3 regions of the Facklamia sp. P12955 genome follow, and region 1 is predicted to be linked to each of the others. Evidence: predicted binding sites of a transcription regulator. Region 1 holds the regulator's gene; each other region holds the start of a gene.
What was found. Region 1 encodes CtsR, which represses protease genes until heat stress. Its sites were predicted from a motif close to TTGGTCAAAAAAGGTCAAANA; they were not measured.
Positions count from the first base shown of each region.

Region 2: a site for CtsR is predicted at 2,481-2,501, ahead of clpP (ATP-dependent Clp endopeptidase proteolytic subunit ClpP). Genes of this name have one in related genera too.
Region 3: a site for CtsR is predicted at 3,898-3,918, ahead of clpB (ATP-dependent chaperone ClpB). Genes of this name have one in related genera too.

Region 1 covers NZ_JBNUPF010000011.1:48,053-53,183, reverse strand. Annotated here, with positions in the region: gene ACQV2G_RS04510 (ATP-dependent Clp protease ATP-binding subunit) at 1-1,517, opposite strand, end outside; gene ACQV2G_RS04505 (CtsR family transcriptional regulator) at 1,554-2,024, opposite strand; gene ACQV2G_RS04500 (vitamin B12-dependent ribonucleotide reductase) at 2,345-4,957, shown strand; gene ACQV2G_RS04495 (peptide ABC transporter substrate-binding protein) at 5,121-5,131, shown strand, end outside.
Region 2 covers NZ_JBNUPF010000035.1:8,359-13,489, forward strand. Annotated here, with positions in the region: gene ACQV2G_RS08460 (sugar-binding transcriptional regulator) at 1-451, opposite strand, end outside; gene ACQV2G_RS08465 (SdpI family protein) at 737-1,384, opposite strand; gene ACQV2G_RS08470 (autorepressor SdpR family transcription factor) at 1,398-1,658, opposite strand; gene clpP (ATP-dependent Clp endopeptidase proteolytic subunit ClpP) at 1,817-2,425, opposite strand; gene ACQV2G_RS08480 (sensor histidine kinase) at 2,539-3,510, opposite strand; gene ACQV2G_RS08485 (hypothetical protein) at 3,534-4,403, opposite strand; gene ACQV2G_RS08490 (ABC transporter ATP-binding protein) at 4,396-5,131, opposite strand, start outside.
Region 3 covers NZ_JBNUPF010000002.1:73,068-78,198, forward strand. Annotated here, with positions in the region: gene ACQV2G_RS00980 (YitT family protein) at 1-745, shown strand, start outside; gene ACQV2G_RS00985 (Cof-type HAD-IIB family hydrolase) at 1,267-2,085, opposite strand; gene ACQV2G_RS00990 (metal-sulfur cluster assembly factor) at 2,212-2,550, shown strand; gene ACQV2G_RS00995 (serine aminopeptidase domain-containing protein) at 2,550-3,392, shown strand; gene ACQV2G_RS01000 (hypothetical protein) at 3,409-3,774, shown strand; gene clpB (ATP-dependent chaperone ClpB) at 3,932-5,131, shown strand, end outside.

The sequences.
Region 1 (5,131 bases):
ATTTGATAGATTGGCACACCTGTTGCCAGTGCTGTTACTTCAGCTACATGTTCAGCGGTTACTTTTGGATAACTTAATTCTTTTTGTTCATTTTTTTTCTTGGCTTTTTTGTTAGCCTTCTCAATAACTTTTTCTAAATCTTGCTCTTCTTTTCGAATATCGGCAGCTAATTCAAAATTGCGGTCGAGAATGGCTTGTTCTTTACGATTCGCTAGGTTTTTTTGTTGCAATTCTAGCTCTGCTAAATTATCAGTTTGCTTGCCTTCTTCGATTCTTACTTTAGCCGATGCTTCATCGATTAAATCAACCGCCTTATCAGGTAACTTACGCTCATTCATATAGCGTGAGGACAATTTGACTGCCGCTTCAATCGCTTCATCACTTATCTCCACATGATGATGCTGTTCATATTTAGACCTTAGTCCAGTTATAATTTGAATAGACTCAGCTTGAGAAGGCTCTTCAATCACAATTTTAGAAAAACGACGTTCTAAGGCAGAGTCTTTTTCAATATGCTTTTGATATTCATCGAAGGTTGTAGCTCCCACTGTTTGAATTTCTCCCCTTGCTAAAGCCGGTTTAAGAATGTTGGCAGCATCAATTGCTCCTTCGGCTCCTCCAGCTCCAATAAGTGTGTGGAGTTCATCTATAAAAAGAATTACTTTACCATCTTGAGATATTTCTTCGATTATCTTCTTCATTCGTTCTTCAAATTCGCCTCGATATTTAGTCCCTGCAACTAAAGCAGCTGTATCTAACATCATTAGACGTTTCTCAGCAATTTCACTTGGTACTTTCCCTGTCACCATTGCTTGAGCCAGCCCTTCAGCAATCGCTGTTTTTCCAACGCCCGGTTCTCCTACAAGAACAGGGTTGTTTTTCGTTCTGCGAGAAATAATTTGAATCATACGACGAATTTCTTTTTCGCGACCGATAACCGGATCTAATTTACCTTCGCGTGCCAATTGTGTTAGATCTCTTGAAACTCCATCCAAAGTAGCAGTATTAGATTGAGTATTCGTGTTTTGTTGACGTCGCCCTCTTTTACTTTGACTATCTGAACGCTTCTGCTGATTAATTCCAATTTCCTCGAATATTCCTTTACGTAATTCTGCCAGATTAATTCCTATATTTTTCAATAATACCGTAGCGAGTATTTCTTCTTTCAGTAAGCCTAAAAGTAAATGCTCTGTCCCTACTTTTGGAGCGCCAAGACGTTTAGCATCACTAGAGGCATTCATTATTACTTTTTTGGCGCGTGGGGAATAAGGAATGACCACTTCACCACGTCTACCTGCTTTTAAGCTTTTTCCATGAATCATTTCTAATTCATCTACAAGCACAGCATATTCTGCCCCATAATCTCTTAAGACTTTACCGGCAATTCCATTTTCTTCACGAGCTAATCCTAACAAAATATGTTCTGTACCAACTGCTTGATGGTGGAAAACATAGGCATGCTCAGCTGCAAACATCATAGCCTGGCGTGCACTTTCTGTAAATAATTCTTCAAACATTTATTTCACCTCTATTTAATAATCCTCGACTGAGAGCTAACTAGTTAATTCATAGCGTAATTGATGGAGAAAAGTTTTTAACAACATGGCTCGAGCCACTTGATCTTGATTTGAAATCGCATGAAGGACAGATTTTTCAATCACTGATAAAATAAGTCTTCCTTCCCTTTGTGTGATTATTTCTCTTTCAATCAACGTTTCAATAATATTCACACCATTTCGATGTGAAATTTGATTGCCAATTAATTCTAACATTGAAGCAACTTCATCTGCATCCGAGGTCAATTGAGTTTTTAAAATACGGATATAACCGCCGCCCCCTCGTTTACTTTCAACCAGATAACCATGCTCTTGAGTAAATCGTGTATTAATAACATAGTTGATCTGTGAAGGGACACAGTCAAATTGATCAGCAATATCGCTGCGCTTTATCTCTACATGTTCTGCGTTTTGCAAGAAGGATTTAAGATAAGCTTCAATTATATCGGACATATTTTTTCTGGACAAATTCAACCCTCCTTCAAGCTAATTTTGTTTAACATTGACTTTCTTTGACCATTATACACAATCTTTTTATTTTTGAAAAGCTATTTGTTTGGACTTGTCTCTTAATCACGATTAAGTAGTCATAGGTATAATTTCATTCAATGTTTGTGTTTTTAAGATTGAAATTTTGTTTTTTAGCAAGTATACTAAACTACAGAACTTAATAAACACAATATATTGGGCTTTATTTTATCTTTATATCCTATATATTGTGTTTCTTGCTATGTTTGTTAGAATATTCAAAATGTATCGAAGATCTTAATAGAGAGGCTGAACTGATTATGGAAACGAATACTTTAATTCCAAAGACTGTCGAATGGAACCGTCAAGATCTTAATGAGGCTATCAAACATTTCCCTCAAGTAACTCCTGTTACATCGGAAATGAAAATCACTCACTCTGGTGTCTCACGAATGGTTATGTTAGACAGGTATTCTTTTAAAGACACCGCTAAGAAAACTCTAAAAGCTGGCGATTTAGTAGTCTTAACTGTAAAGCCTGATCCATCCTATCCTGCAAGAGGTATTGGTATTGTGCAAGAACTTGATTGGGAAAAAGGTCAAGCTCTTGTTTTATTAGAAGAAGAATACCGTGGTAATCTTGAAAACGAAAAAGAGCGCCTTAGTGGCTTAATCTTGCGAAGCATTGACAGTTTAGATAAGCCTTTAGAAATATATTATGAACAAATCGCCCACCGTAATGCAGTCGGTTTAGCTGAAATTGAAAGTACAAAAGAAAAACAAGAAAGCTCTTTTGAAGCTTTTTATAATCAGCTTTCTAATTTAAACTTTGTCCCGGCTGGTCGTGTCCTATATGGAGCAGGCTCACAAACGGATGTTACTTATTTTAATTGCTACGTTATGCCGTTTGTCCCTGATTCTCGCGAGGGAATCGCTGAACACCGCAAAGAAGTAATGGAAATCATGTCGCGCGGTGGCGGTGTAGGAACTAACGGCTCCACTCTAAGACCTCGAAATACTCTGGCAAGAGGAGTAAACGGTAAGTCCTCGGGTTCTGTTTCTTGGTTAAACGATATTGCTCAATTAACTCACCTTGTTGAGCAAGGTGGCTCGCGCCGGGGTGCACAAATGATTATGTTAGCAGATTGGCATCCAGATATTATTGAATTTATCATTTCTAAAATGCAAAACCCCCGCGTTCTACGTTATTTAATTGAACAAACAGAAGATGAATTAATTCAAAAGCTAGCACAGGAAAAACTTAAATTTGTTCCACTCACTCCTAATGACCAAGTAATGCATGAAACAATTGCTTCCTATCAAAATAAAGAGGATTTTGGTGGCTTTAATGTAGATATCATTGAGCATTCTAGAGCTGTTTTACGTGATAAGGGTGCTTATGAAGTCCACAATGAAGACTTTTTAACAGGAGCAAATATCTCAGTAACTATCACTTCGGAATTTATGGAAGCGGTAGAGCAAAACCTAGATTGGGACTTACGTTTCCCTGATGTCGAACATTATAATAAAGAAGAAATGCATGCTTATAATACTCAATGGCATCAAGTAGGAGATGTACGTGATTGGGAAGAGATGGGTTATGCAGTCAGAACATACCGAAGTATTCCCGCTCGTGAACTATGGAAATTGATTAATATTTGTGCCACCTATTCAGCAGAGCCTGGTATTTTCTTTATTGATAATGCTAATAAGGATACCAATGCTAAAGCCTATGGCCAAAAAGTCGTAGCCACTAACCCTTGTGGTGAGCAACCTTTAGCTCCATATTCTGTATGTAATTTAGCAGCTATAAACTTAGCAAATATGGCTAATAAAGATGAACACACGGTTAATTTTGAAAAATTGAAAGAAACGGTTCGTGTTGGTGTGCGTATGCAAGATAACGTTATCGATGCTACCCCTTATTTCTTAGCAGCCAATCGTCATCAAGCTTTAGGAGAGCGCCGAATCGGTTTAGGTGTTATGGGTCTAGCTGACTTATTGATCTATACTAATCAACGTTATGGTTCTGCTTCAGGTAATCAATTGATTGATAAAGTCTTCCAAACGATTGCGATCACTGCTTATGAAACTTCGATTGAATTAGCCAAAGAAAAGGGAAGTTTCCCCTTCCTAATAGGTTCAACCGATGAAGAAACGAAACAATTGCGTCAAAACTTTATTTCAACAGGTTATATGCAGAAATTACCTAAGCACATTCATCAGGGTATTTTAGAACATGGCATTAGAAACTCTCACTTACTAACAGTCGCTCCTACTGGATCAACCGGTACGATGGTTGGAGTAGCTACGGGTCTTGAGCCTTATTTTGCCTTTAAATATTATCGCTCTGGACGTTTAGGTAAGTTTATTGAAGTAAACGCTGGAATTGTTCAAGAATATTTAGGGCGTCATCCAGAAGCAGATGCTGATCACTTACCAGAAACTTTTGTTTCAGCCATGGAATTAAAGCCAGAAGAACACGTCGATGTTCAAACAACTATCCAGCGATGGGTAGACTCATCCATCTCTAAAACAGTGAATGCCCCCAAAGGTTATACTGTTCAACAAGTCGAAGAAATATATGAACGTTTATACAGTGGGGGAGCTAAAGGCGGAACCGTTTATGTTGATGGTTCAAGAGATTCTCAAGTTCTTACTCTCAAAGCAGAGGAAAATGAAAAAGATCAAAATATTGCTCTTTTTGAGGTTGAAGATCAAGAAATACGTGTTGTCGATGAAGTTGAAGAATTGCGTCAGTTAGTTGATTTAGCTGAGAAAGATCATTATACCCAAAGCGGTCATACTGATGATGTGGTCTACGGTTCAGAAGTAGGAGATACTTGTCCAATTTGTCGTAAAGGAATCGTTGAAGATATTGGGGGTTGTAACACTTGTACAAATTGTAATGCTCAGTTACGATGTGGTCTCTAAGTATTTAAATTTGCTTGCACAAATGTAATCTCTAATTGATAAACCTTATCTTAATCTTGAGATAAGGTTTATCAATTTCTCTTTTAATCGACCCCCCAATCTTATTTTGTGAGTTTTTCACTTATCTATGTTATATTAAAGAAAAATTAAAAAGGAGCGGCTTATGAAAAATAA
Region 2 (5,131 bases), on a different contig from region 1:
ACCCTCCCGTAACAGCTACAACCGCTTCTTGCGGTAATTCTTGTCCTAGAATCGTTTGAACTGCTTCAGCAAGCATTTGAAAAACTGTAAAGTCGCTATCTACATCGCCAGCTACTACCCAGCAGTTTTGTATATTTAATTCTTTAGCTAAGGCTGCTTCGTATTCCGGTAAACGGTCCTGCCCCATCCGTAACTGCTGAATGAGATGGCCTACTCTTTGTCCTTCATCCGTAATACGTATCCCCGCACGACTTACATCTACCAGACTTTGATCACGCAATACTTGTAAATTAGTTCTCAAAGTTCGCTCGGACAAATGAATTTGTTTGGCTAACGCTTTACGACCAATTCGTAGTTGATGCTTAGATAAAGCTTTTAAAACATTAAGACGAATGTCTAACATCTCACCAAGTTCTGGTACCACTGTACCTAATTCATCAATCAAATCCATTCCAAGCCTCCTGTTGGTCGCTGAATGACCTTGTTTTATAAAAAGAAGAAAAGCTATTCATCTTTCTTCATAAAGCATTCTAACACTGCATGGTTTAAATTACAATGGATATACTTTCTGAATCTGGGCGCTTTATGTCCTTTGAAATCTACTGCTTCATCTTCTAAGCTAATCTTACCCCATTAATTACTATCGATAGTAACTCCATTCGACTTTGTTCAAAAAACAAACAATCTAAATGATGAAAACATACATTTAGATTGCTTATCATAAATAAAAAAATCATTAAAGATGTTGTTTGCGATACAACCAATAGGAAGCTCCAACGACACTCATAGTGCCACCTAACGTGATCAAAGGAACACTCCATTCTTTAATAGTCAACGGCAAGAAGACGGTTAATAAAATAAGGATTCCCATTACAACAAATATTTTTCCAGCTAAACGGTGGGTAAGATACCACACCTTTTCATCAGCTAATGTCCAAGGGGTACGTATGCCCATAAAATAATTAAATTTAATTTTTGGCATATAATTCCCTAAAACAATAAATAGTAGCCCTAAACTTCCTTCTAAATAGGAAGGAATCTGGTTGAGCCAGTTTAAACCATAGGCACCTATAATTATTTGACTGCTAAGTAAATAAATATTCATAGCAAAAATGATTAAATAAAAATGCTTTTCAAAACGTCGATAATTTTCGCGTTTTGGATCAATGCGTTTCAATACTTCTACTAAAAGATTCAGTCCAGCCAATAATGCAGGAAACTTAAAAAGATTTATTTTAGGACCATAATTATCAGCATTCCCTGCCAAATCAAAGTGTGTAGGAATCACTTCGGGTGCTTTTATAAAGAAATAGCCCGCTAGAATAATAGAAACACAAACAAGAACCCAGTTTTTATAGTAATGCCTCGTTAAGTTTTTAGTCATAAAATCCTCTCCTTTATTTTTCTAAATTCATTAACCATTGAATGACTCCATCTAAAACGGAACTATTTAATTCATAATAAATAAACTGTCCCTCTCTTTTATCAATCACTAAATCAGCCTGTTTTAAAATAGAGAGATGTTTAGAAATAGTAGAACCTGCCGATTCAAATTGACGGACAATTTCCCCAGCAGTTAAAGGGCCGGGTCTGAGTAATTCTAAAATTTTACGTCGATTGGGATCACTTAAAGCTTTAAAAAGCAGTTGAACACTCAAATGTTCACCTCCTCATCTTTTTATTTCGATAATTAGCTAAATATCTAATTATAAGTTTAGCATGTATTTTAAAATTATGCAATGCTGCCTTCATCTAAGGGCACAAAAAAAGTACCAGCGCATTGCTAGTACTTAAAAGATACGGATATTTCCTTTTATTACTTATCTTTCTTAGTCTTTTTATCCTTACGATTGGCCATCACTTCGTCCACTAAGCCATAAGCTTTCGCTTCTTCAGCCGTCATAAAATTATCTCGGTCGGTATCCTTTTCAATCACTTCAATAGGTTGACCAGTCGCTTCACTTAAAATTTCATTTAAGCGCGTTCTCGTCTTCAAAATATGGCGTGCAGCAATTTCAATTTCAGTGGCTTGGCCTTGAGCACCACCTAAAGGCTGATGAATCATTACTTCAGCGTTCGGTAAGGCAAAGCGCTTGCCTTTGGTTCCTGCTGCTAATAGGACGGATCCCATTGATGCAGCTAATCCAATCACGATCGTTTGGACGTCCGCTTTGATAAAGTTCATGGTATCATAGATGGCCAAACCAGCCGTAACACTACCTCCTGGTGAATTGATATAAAGGTAGATATCCTTCTCAGGATCTTGAGCATCTAAAAATAATAATTGGGCAATGACTGAGTTAGCCATGTGGTCATCCACTGGACCTGATAACATAATAATTCGATCTTTTAACAAGCGCGAATAAATATCATAAGCGCGTTCACCACGTGATGTTTGTTCTATTACTGTGGGTACTAAATTCATTCTATATCCTCCCTTTAATCTGAGCCTTTCAATTTACTTCAATAGTATAACGGATTAGGTCAAGAATGGTCAAGTTTTATGCTCTTCCATTTTTCCATGAAATCATTCGCTAATTAGATTGGAAAATAAAGATTTATCAATATATCAGACCCTTTTGTTTCCAAATAAATTTGACCGCCTAATTTCTCAATGACTATTTTAATTATATTTAGGCCTAAACCTGTATTTTGTTTTGTTTTCGACTGCTTGTTTTTAGCTTGATAGAAGCGATTCAACCAAGTATTAGGATCTTCATTAATTGGATGTGAAAGTCGATTACAATAAATAATTCTTACGACATTTGCATTACCTGGTAAGACCTCCCGTTTTGTTTGATTTATTAAGTCTTCATGCTTAAGATTTGTTAATTCTTCCTCAATTTTATGGCCCGACAATTTGATTTTTAAATAATCCTTGCCATGATCTAATACATTTTTTACTAAATTATCTAGCGCGTGGTTCAGCAGTCTGACATCCGATGTAATTAAAAAACTACCGTCCGATAAGTCAAGTTCAACTTCAATATTAGCTGTTTTCAACTGATCATAGAAAGACAAAACATGCTGAGTAATAATTTCATTTAAGTTCACTATTTCGTTCTTGTACTCAAATTCTGTATCTTGCAACCTCTCCAATAAGAAAAGCCGATCCAACAAATCTTTTAAATGATCAATTCTTTGATAGATAATTTGAAAATAACGCTGCTTGTCGTTCTCATCCTCGCTGGTTTCCATTAATTGAAGATAACCCATGAGTGAGGTCAAAGGTGTCCTCACATCATGGGAAAGATTAATCATTAATTCTTGCTTTGAACGTTGCTCAATTTGTAATTCTCGATATATATTTCTTTCTTTAATTAATGCCAAGTTTATCCTTTTAACAAGTTCATTCATTTCTGATGAAAAGATCTCTTGTGTCAGTAATTGATTGGTAGGGGATTTACTGATAACTTTTAATTGCTTCGTCAAATCAGAAACTTGGAGCCGATAGTAATAATGATAACCAACTATAGCTAGAATTATCAAAATCAATAAAAAATATATCATTGACGGTCCCTACTTTCTATGCTCTAATGTTCAAACTTAAAGTCTATTCGATAAATATACCACCTATTCAAGAGATAAAGTACCAATAGGTATACAACACCCATACTTACCACTGACATGGCTTGCTCTGAATAATTTGGGCCCATTGACATTAGCTTATTGGAGAATAATTGTTTTGTAAGATCCAAACCAACAATATCCCCTATAAATCCAATGATTTGATTGTGAAAACCTGTTCCCACTAGGCAAGCTAAGACAATGATTGCCACTTTACTTTGTAGCAATAAACTTAAGGTTACTGTCACCGACATAATAATAAGGTACATAAGAGCTTGTGGCAATAGTAAAGCTAAATGATCTTGCCAATAAATAGGCAACTCTAATTGACCTGTCACACCGGCCATTAGAACTGAAAAAGCAATACAAACAACTTGAAATATGAAGAATATTAACAAGGCGACAAATAATTTAGAAGTCATCCATTTCCATTTCGCCCCTTTAATAGCTAACATATTTTTTAAATAGCCAGAAGAAAAATCACTTTCAATAAAAACAGCTGAAAGTATATAAACAAAAAGAAGGCTCAAACTGTAATTAGCAATTAGACTATCGGAAAAACGATAGGCTTTTTTTTCTTCTTGAATACTTGTTTCGTACTCTTCCTCTGTTAAAATTTCTCCTTCTTGCATCGATTTTATTTCTAACTTAAAATTGCCTTCTTCATTGGTTTCTTTCGAAGTCATTGATAGTTGATAGTCTTCGTAAGATTTGTGTGTTGTTACATAGCCGCCATAAGTTAGTAAAGAGAATATCAACGAAAGGATCAATAACGTAATCCAAGTAGCCTTCATGTGCAACAACTTATAGGAATCAAAGCGAATAAAATTAACCATTGTTGTGACCTCCTGTTAAGCGGATAAAATAATCTTCTAAGCTCGCTCGCTCAACTACCAATTGTTCAAAAAGAATGCCTGAGCGAATTAATTCATGGCTAATGACTGACGAATTATCTAAGTGTTCATATACACGCAGTTCAGAATCGCTCACTTGCTTAATTTGCTGAAGATCTAATTTTTCTTGTAAATGTGCCATTATTTGAGCCTGATCGCCACCCTTAATCCGAATAAAATCTTGATTAATCTGATTTAATTCCTCCATATCTGCTTCTTTTAATAAGGTACCTTCATTAATAATACCAATTCGAGTCGTGAGTTTCGCCAATTCACCCAAAATATGACTAGATATCACAACCGTAATATGACGCTCGCTATTCAATTTAAGAATCGTCTCGCGGAACTCACTAATTCCCTGCGGATCCATTCCGTTGGTAGGTTCATCTAACAACAAAAGATCCGGATCTCCTACTAAAGCTAAAGCAAGACCTAATCGCTGTTTCATACCCAATGAAAATTTTTTAACTTTCTTTTTCTTAACTTGACTAATGGGTAAGCCTACTAAATTCAATAATTCTTCTATATAATTGTCACGGCGAATTCCATACAATTTACATTTTAGTTCCAGGTTTTGCCCAGCTGTGAGTCCCATATAAAGTCCTGGCGCCTCAATTAAAGTGCCAATTCTTACTTGAAAATGGTCATTTTTAGCCATTTCTTGGTCTTGA
Region 3 (5,131 bases), on a different contig from region 1:
GCAATTTACTATTTGGACCTTAATTGTTGTTTTTGTATCTTCCTTAGCAACTAATATGATTCCTTTAACAGTCATTTCTTCTAATCCGTTGCTTAATGCGATTATAGGTGGAGTGATTTGTGGCATTGGTTCTGGGATAACTATTAAATATGGTATGTCATGTGGTGGTTTAGATATTATTACTTTGGTAATTTCTCGTGCTACTGATATGAATGTGGCATTCATTGGTTTTGCCATCAACTCATTAATTATTTTAGCTTCTGGCTTATTATATGATTGGGAATTTGCCCTTTATACCTTGATCTCCATTTATGCCTTAGCTAAAACAATTGATGCCATTCATACCAATGAGCAACGCCTTACAGCTTTAGTAGTGACTAATAATACGGATGAAGTAGTCAACGCTATTTATAAGTCAATTGTTCGAGGAGTAACTATTCTTGAAGGACAAGGTGGCTACTCGCGTGATAAACGAGATGTCTTAATGGTTGTTTTAAACCGCTATGAAATGTTCCCCTTAGAGCAAGCCATTCGACAAACAGACCCTAAAGCTTTTATTAACTTTATTCGTTCGAATAAAGTGGTAGGTCATTTCTTTAGTAGAGACCAACAAAAGGCTATGAGGAAACAAGTTCAAGTCGACAGACCATTAGAAGAGGAATCCGAAGACTTTAGCTTTTTCAACCTGCCGATGGAATTTGACCAATTATATGATGGAATCGAGCATGAGGATGACGATTTCTAAACAAAGTAAAAGAGCAAGGGATATAGTGACCCCAAGAAGTTGGACCATGAAATCCAACTTTCGGGAGTCAGTACATTCTTCCTTTGCTCTTTTTTAGTTTCTGATTACTTTTGCTAAAAGGATGGTTTACTTTATTCCTATTAACGCCTAGGAGCGAGATACGTGCATTTTAAGCATTTGGATCACCTTAACCTTTCTTTTTAGTTTGAGTTAATGACAATCCCAACACTCCTTTCACAAATTAGTCTCTGCACTTACTTGACATAAAATAAAATACCCCCACCAAAAATTGGTTAGGGGGTATGTGAGTTGATTATTTTAATTGAGAAGTTACCTCCAAGAAATGCAGGCTGAGTGGAAGAGTTTCTATTCAGAAAGAGTGATTGAATGCAGCTTCTGAATTTTTTCAAACTGAAAAGTTGCTTCAACATCATAACGCCTCCTTCAATAAGCAAGATTAGAATTTTCTCTTCAAATAAATTATATCAAAGTGAAGCCAGAAATAAAGTAATAACTTATTATTAGTTAAAAGAAAGATTAAAATAATCGATAAGATAATGAGCCAGACCATCTTGATCATTGGAATGCTCAGTAATATCGTTAGCAATATCTTTGAGGGGTTGGATGGCATTACTCATTGCCACGCCATGACCTGCAAATTCAATCATCTCCAAGTCGTTATCTTCATCACCGAAGGCTAGAATATTTTGACGAGGAATATGATAGAAGTCAGCAATGGTTTTAACACCCACTGCCTTGTGTAAATTTTTACTAACCACTTCTAAAACGGGTATTTCACCCCCCCAAGTTCGCACAGAAACTTGATTTGGATAGCTAGCCATGATTTTCTTTTGAATAGGTATTTGGTCTGCTTCCGAAGTGAAAAGGGTTACAGCAATCGGATTATGAATGAGAGTTTGTCGAGAAAGTTTTTGATAGCTTGCGTCTTCGGCTGGATAATAGGGTGACTCAGGAAGATTCATTGAGGAAGTATAAAGACGCTCCTTACCTTCGGCACAAACTAGCTGAATGCCTAATTCATCTTGCCGGTTAAATAAATCAAAGACTATTTCACGATCTAACTCATGGTAGTAACTTGCTAGCCACTCAGGTCGGTCAGGGAAGTGACAATAGGCACCGTTAAAATTAACCATAGGTGTAACGATGTTTAAGACTTGATAAATTTCTTTACTAGTCCGATAAGGTCTTCCAGTAACGATACAAACTAAATGACCCATGTGATCTAATTTTTGCAATGTTTGAATCGTTAAAGGAGTAAGTTTGGATTGATTGTTTAGAGTAGTGCCATCTAAATCAATGGCAATCATATGTTGGCTCATTAATTCGCCTCCTTTAGAGATTGCTTCGATTATAGCAAAGATGAAAGCTTAAGGGCAACTATTCATGATTATTGGCTAAAAGCTTGAATTGATGTAGAATGAAAACAAAGAAAGTGAGGCGTTTGAATGGATTTAGAAAAAATGCGCGACACAAAAAGTTTAAATGATGAAGAACGTATGATTGTGGATCGTTTATCGAATGTGATTGACCCTGAATTAGGGGTCGATTTAATTAATTTAGGTTTGATTTATCGAGCCGATTTAACTGAAGAGGGGATTTTAAAGATTTTATTAACTCTAACTACTCCAATGTGCCCAATGGCAGATGTTATTGTGGATGAATTAAATGGAACTTTCGAAGATGTTCCTCAAGTTAATAATGTTGAAGTTACTATTACTTTTGATCCACCCTGGTCTTTAGATAAATTATCACGCTATGCCAAGATAGCTTTAGGAGTGATGTAATGGATATCATGGTTTCTGATTTTGTGATTGAAGATGGGCCATTTGGCCCTCTTCCAGGACGGACTCTATCTCCTAGTGAGCAAGTGAATCAGCCCTTACCACTTGTTTTTTTCTATCATGGATGGACCAACTCAGCTGGTGAACATTTACATTTTGGTATGGAAATTGCCCGACAAGGCTTTCGAGTAGTCATGCCAGATGCCTATTTACATGGGAAAAGAGGGGATAGAAAGTCGCTAGAATTGCAAGGTTTTTTAATGGCTCTTCGAGCTAATATAGAAGAATTTCCATTATTATTCGACCATTTTAAATCGACGATTAAGGATAATTTTGTGGCAGTTTCGGGAATGTCAATGGGAGCAATGACCACTTTACTTTTACTCAGTAGACACCCATTTCTTTCAGCAGCCGTTTCCTTAATGGGGAGTGCGCACATTTCTAAGTTGATTGATCAAAATATTATTAATAACCAGTCATCATCTAATCAAAGTCTAACGAATAATCAACTTTTAAAAGAAACACATAAAGAATTTGCCATTATTTATCAGTCAGATTTAAGTAAGCAAGCCGAAAAGATAGCCAATCGCCCTTTATATATTTGGCATGGCGAAAATGATCCGCTTGTTCCTTATCAAGATACGGTAGAATTTGTGGAATCCATCATCGATCAACCCTATAGTCAAAATACATACTTCAACCACGAACCTGCTTATCATCGGGTTCCATTTAAAGAAATTGTTAAGATGGCCAGCTTTTTAAAGGCAGCTTCTCTTAAAGAGATCGATCAGATATGGGAGTACGTAGAAAAGCTATCTTTAGAAAGAAAAGATTTTTTTGAATAATAAGAAAGGTGATTGCTTGCAAAAAACTAAACAATGGTTAGACCATCGGGTGGATTTAAGTTCTTATATTGAAAAAGTTAGCCAAGACCAAATCAATCAATTGGTTTTCAAACTGATTCTTCTTTTACCCTCCTCAATGATCGCCACAGATATTCGTAGTGGCTTTCCGCTCTTAATCAGTATCGAAAGGAATCGAATTAAGGATATAGTCTTACAACGAATCTCTCTATTAATTGAAGAATATGCACTTGACCTCTCAGACTGGCATCAATTAAATTTTATAATTGATCAGAGTCAAAAGACTATTAAGAAATATTATCAGGATCATTCATTGATTGATTTAGATTCTATACAAGTGGAAATTAATTACTTTTTAAAATAATTTAAGTAATTTAGTAGAAGTTTATTTTTTCCTAAAAATTTTGCCCCAACCTATTGACCATTCCTGACCAATAGGTTATACTCAATTTAAGCTCTTTGAGAGAGCTTTTAATATAGATTAAACAATTTGACCAATTCTGACCTTAAGGAGTGAGAATATGATAGAAAAAATGACAACCACTTTGCAAAGCGCCATAGCTGAAGCGCAACAAATTGCTATTAGAAGACAGCATCAAGAGATTGATATCCCGCATTTATGGCGTATATTTATTCAAGCAGACCATTATGCTGCAAAATTATATGAAGATATAGGTGTTGATCGGTCGGCTTTTCAAGCAGTGATTGAAGGAGAAATTGATCAATTACCTCAAGTTGCCGGTCAAAATATTCAATATGGCCAACACTTTAGTCAAAGATTTACTCAGTTATTGAATGACGCCAGTCAAATAGCAAAGAAATATAAGGATGAATACTTAGCCACTGAAGTGATTCTACTAGCTTTATATAAGCAAAAAAATAATCCATTGACCAAATGGTTAAACCAAAAGGCTATTAATGAGTCCCTACTAAGAGAAAGAATTGAGAAATTAAGAGGGGGAGATCGTGTGACATCACAAAACCAAGAAGAGACTTATGAGTCTCTAGATAAATATGCAACGAATCTTAATGATGCGGTTAAAAATAATAAGCTGGATCCAGTAATCGGTCGTGATGAAGAAATTCGTGATGTTATCAGAATTTTATCTAGAAAAACCAAGAACAATCCGATTCTAATTGGTGAGCCAGGTGTAGGTAAAACAGCCATTATCGAAGGATTGGCCCATCGAATTGTTCGCAAAGATGTTCCCGAAAACTTAAAAGATAAGGAACTTTATTCCTTAGATATGGGCTCCTTAATAGCAGGAGCAAAATATCGTGGAGAATTTGAGGAACGTTTAAAAGCCGTTCTTAAAGAGGTAAAAGAATCCGAAGGGAGAATTTTACTCTTCATTGATGAGATTCATACCATTGTTGGTGCAGGTAAGACAGAAGGATCGATGGACGCTGGTAATTTGTTAAAACCGATGCTAGCAAGGGGAGAGTTGCACTGTATTGGTGCGACAACCTTAGACGAGTATCGTGAAAACATTGAAAAAGATAAGGCCTTAGAACGTCGATTCCAGCGCGTTTTAGTCCAAGAACCAACAGTTGAAGATACTATTTCTATCCTAAGAGGTCTAAAGGAACGTTACGAGATTCACCATGGGGTCAATATCCATGATAATGCCTTAGTGGCCGCTGCAACCTTATCACATCGATATATTACCGATCGTTTCTTACCAGATAAGGCAATTGACTTAGTTGACGAGGCATCTGCT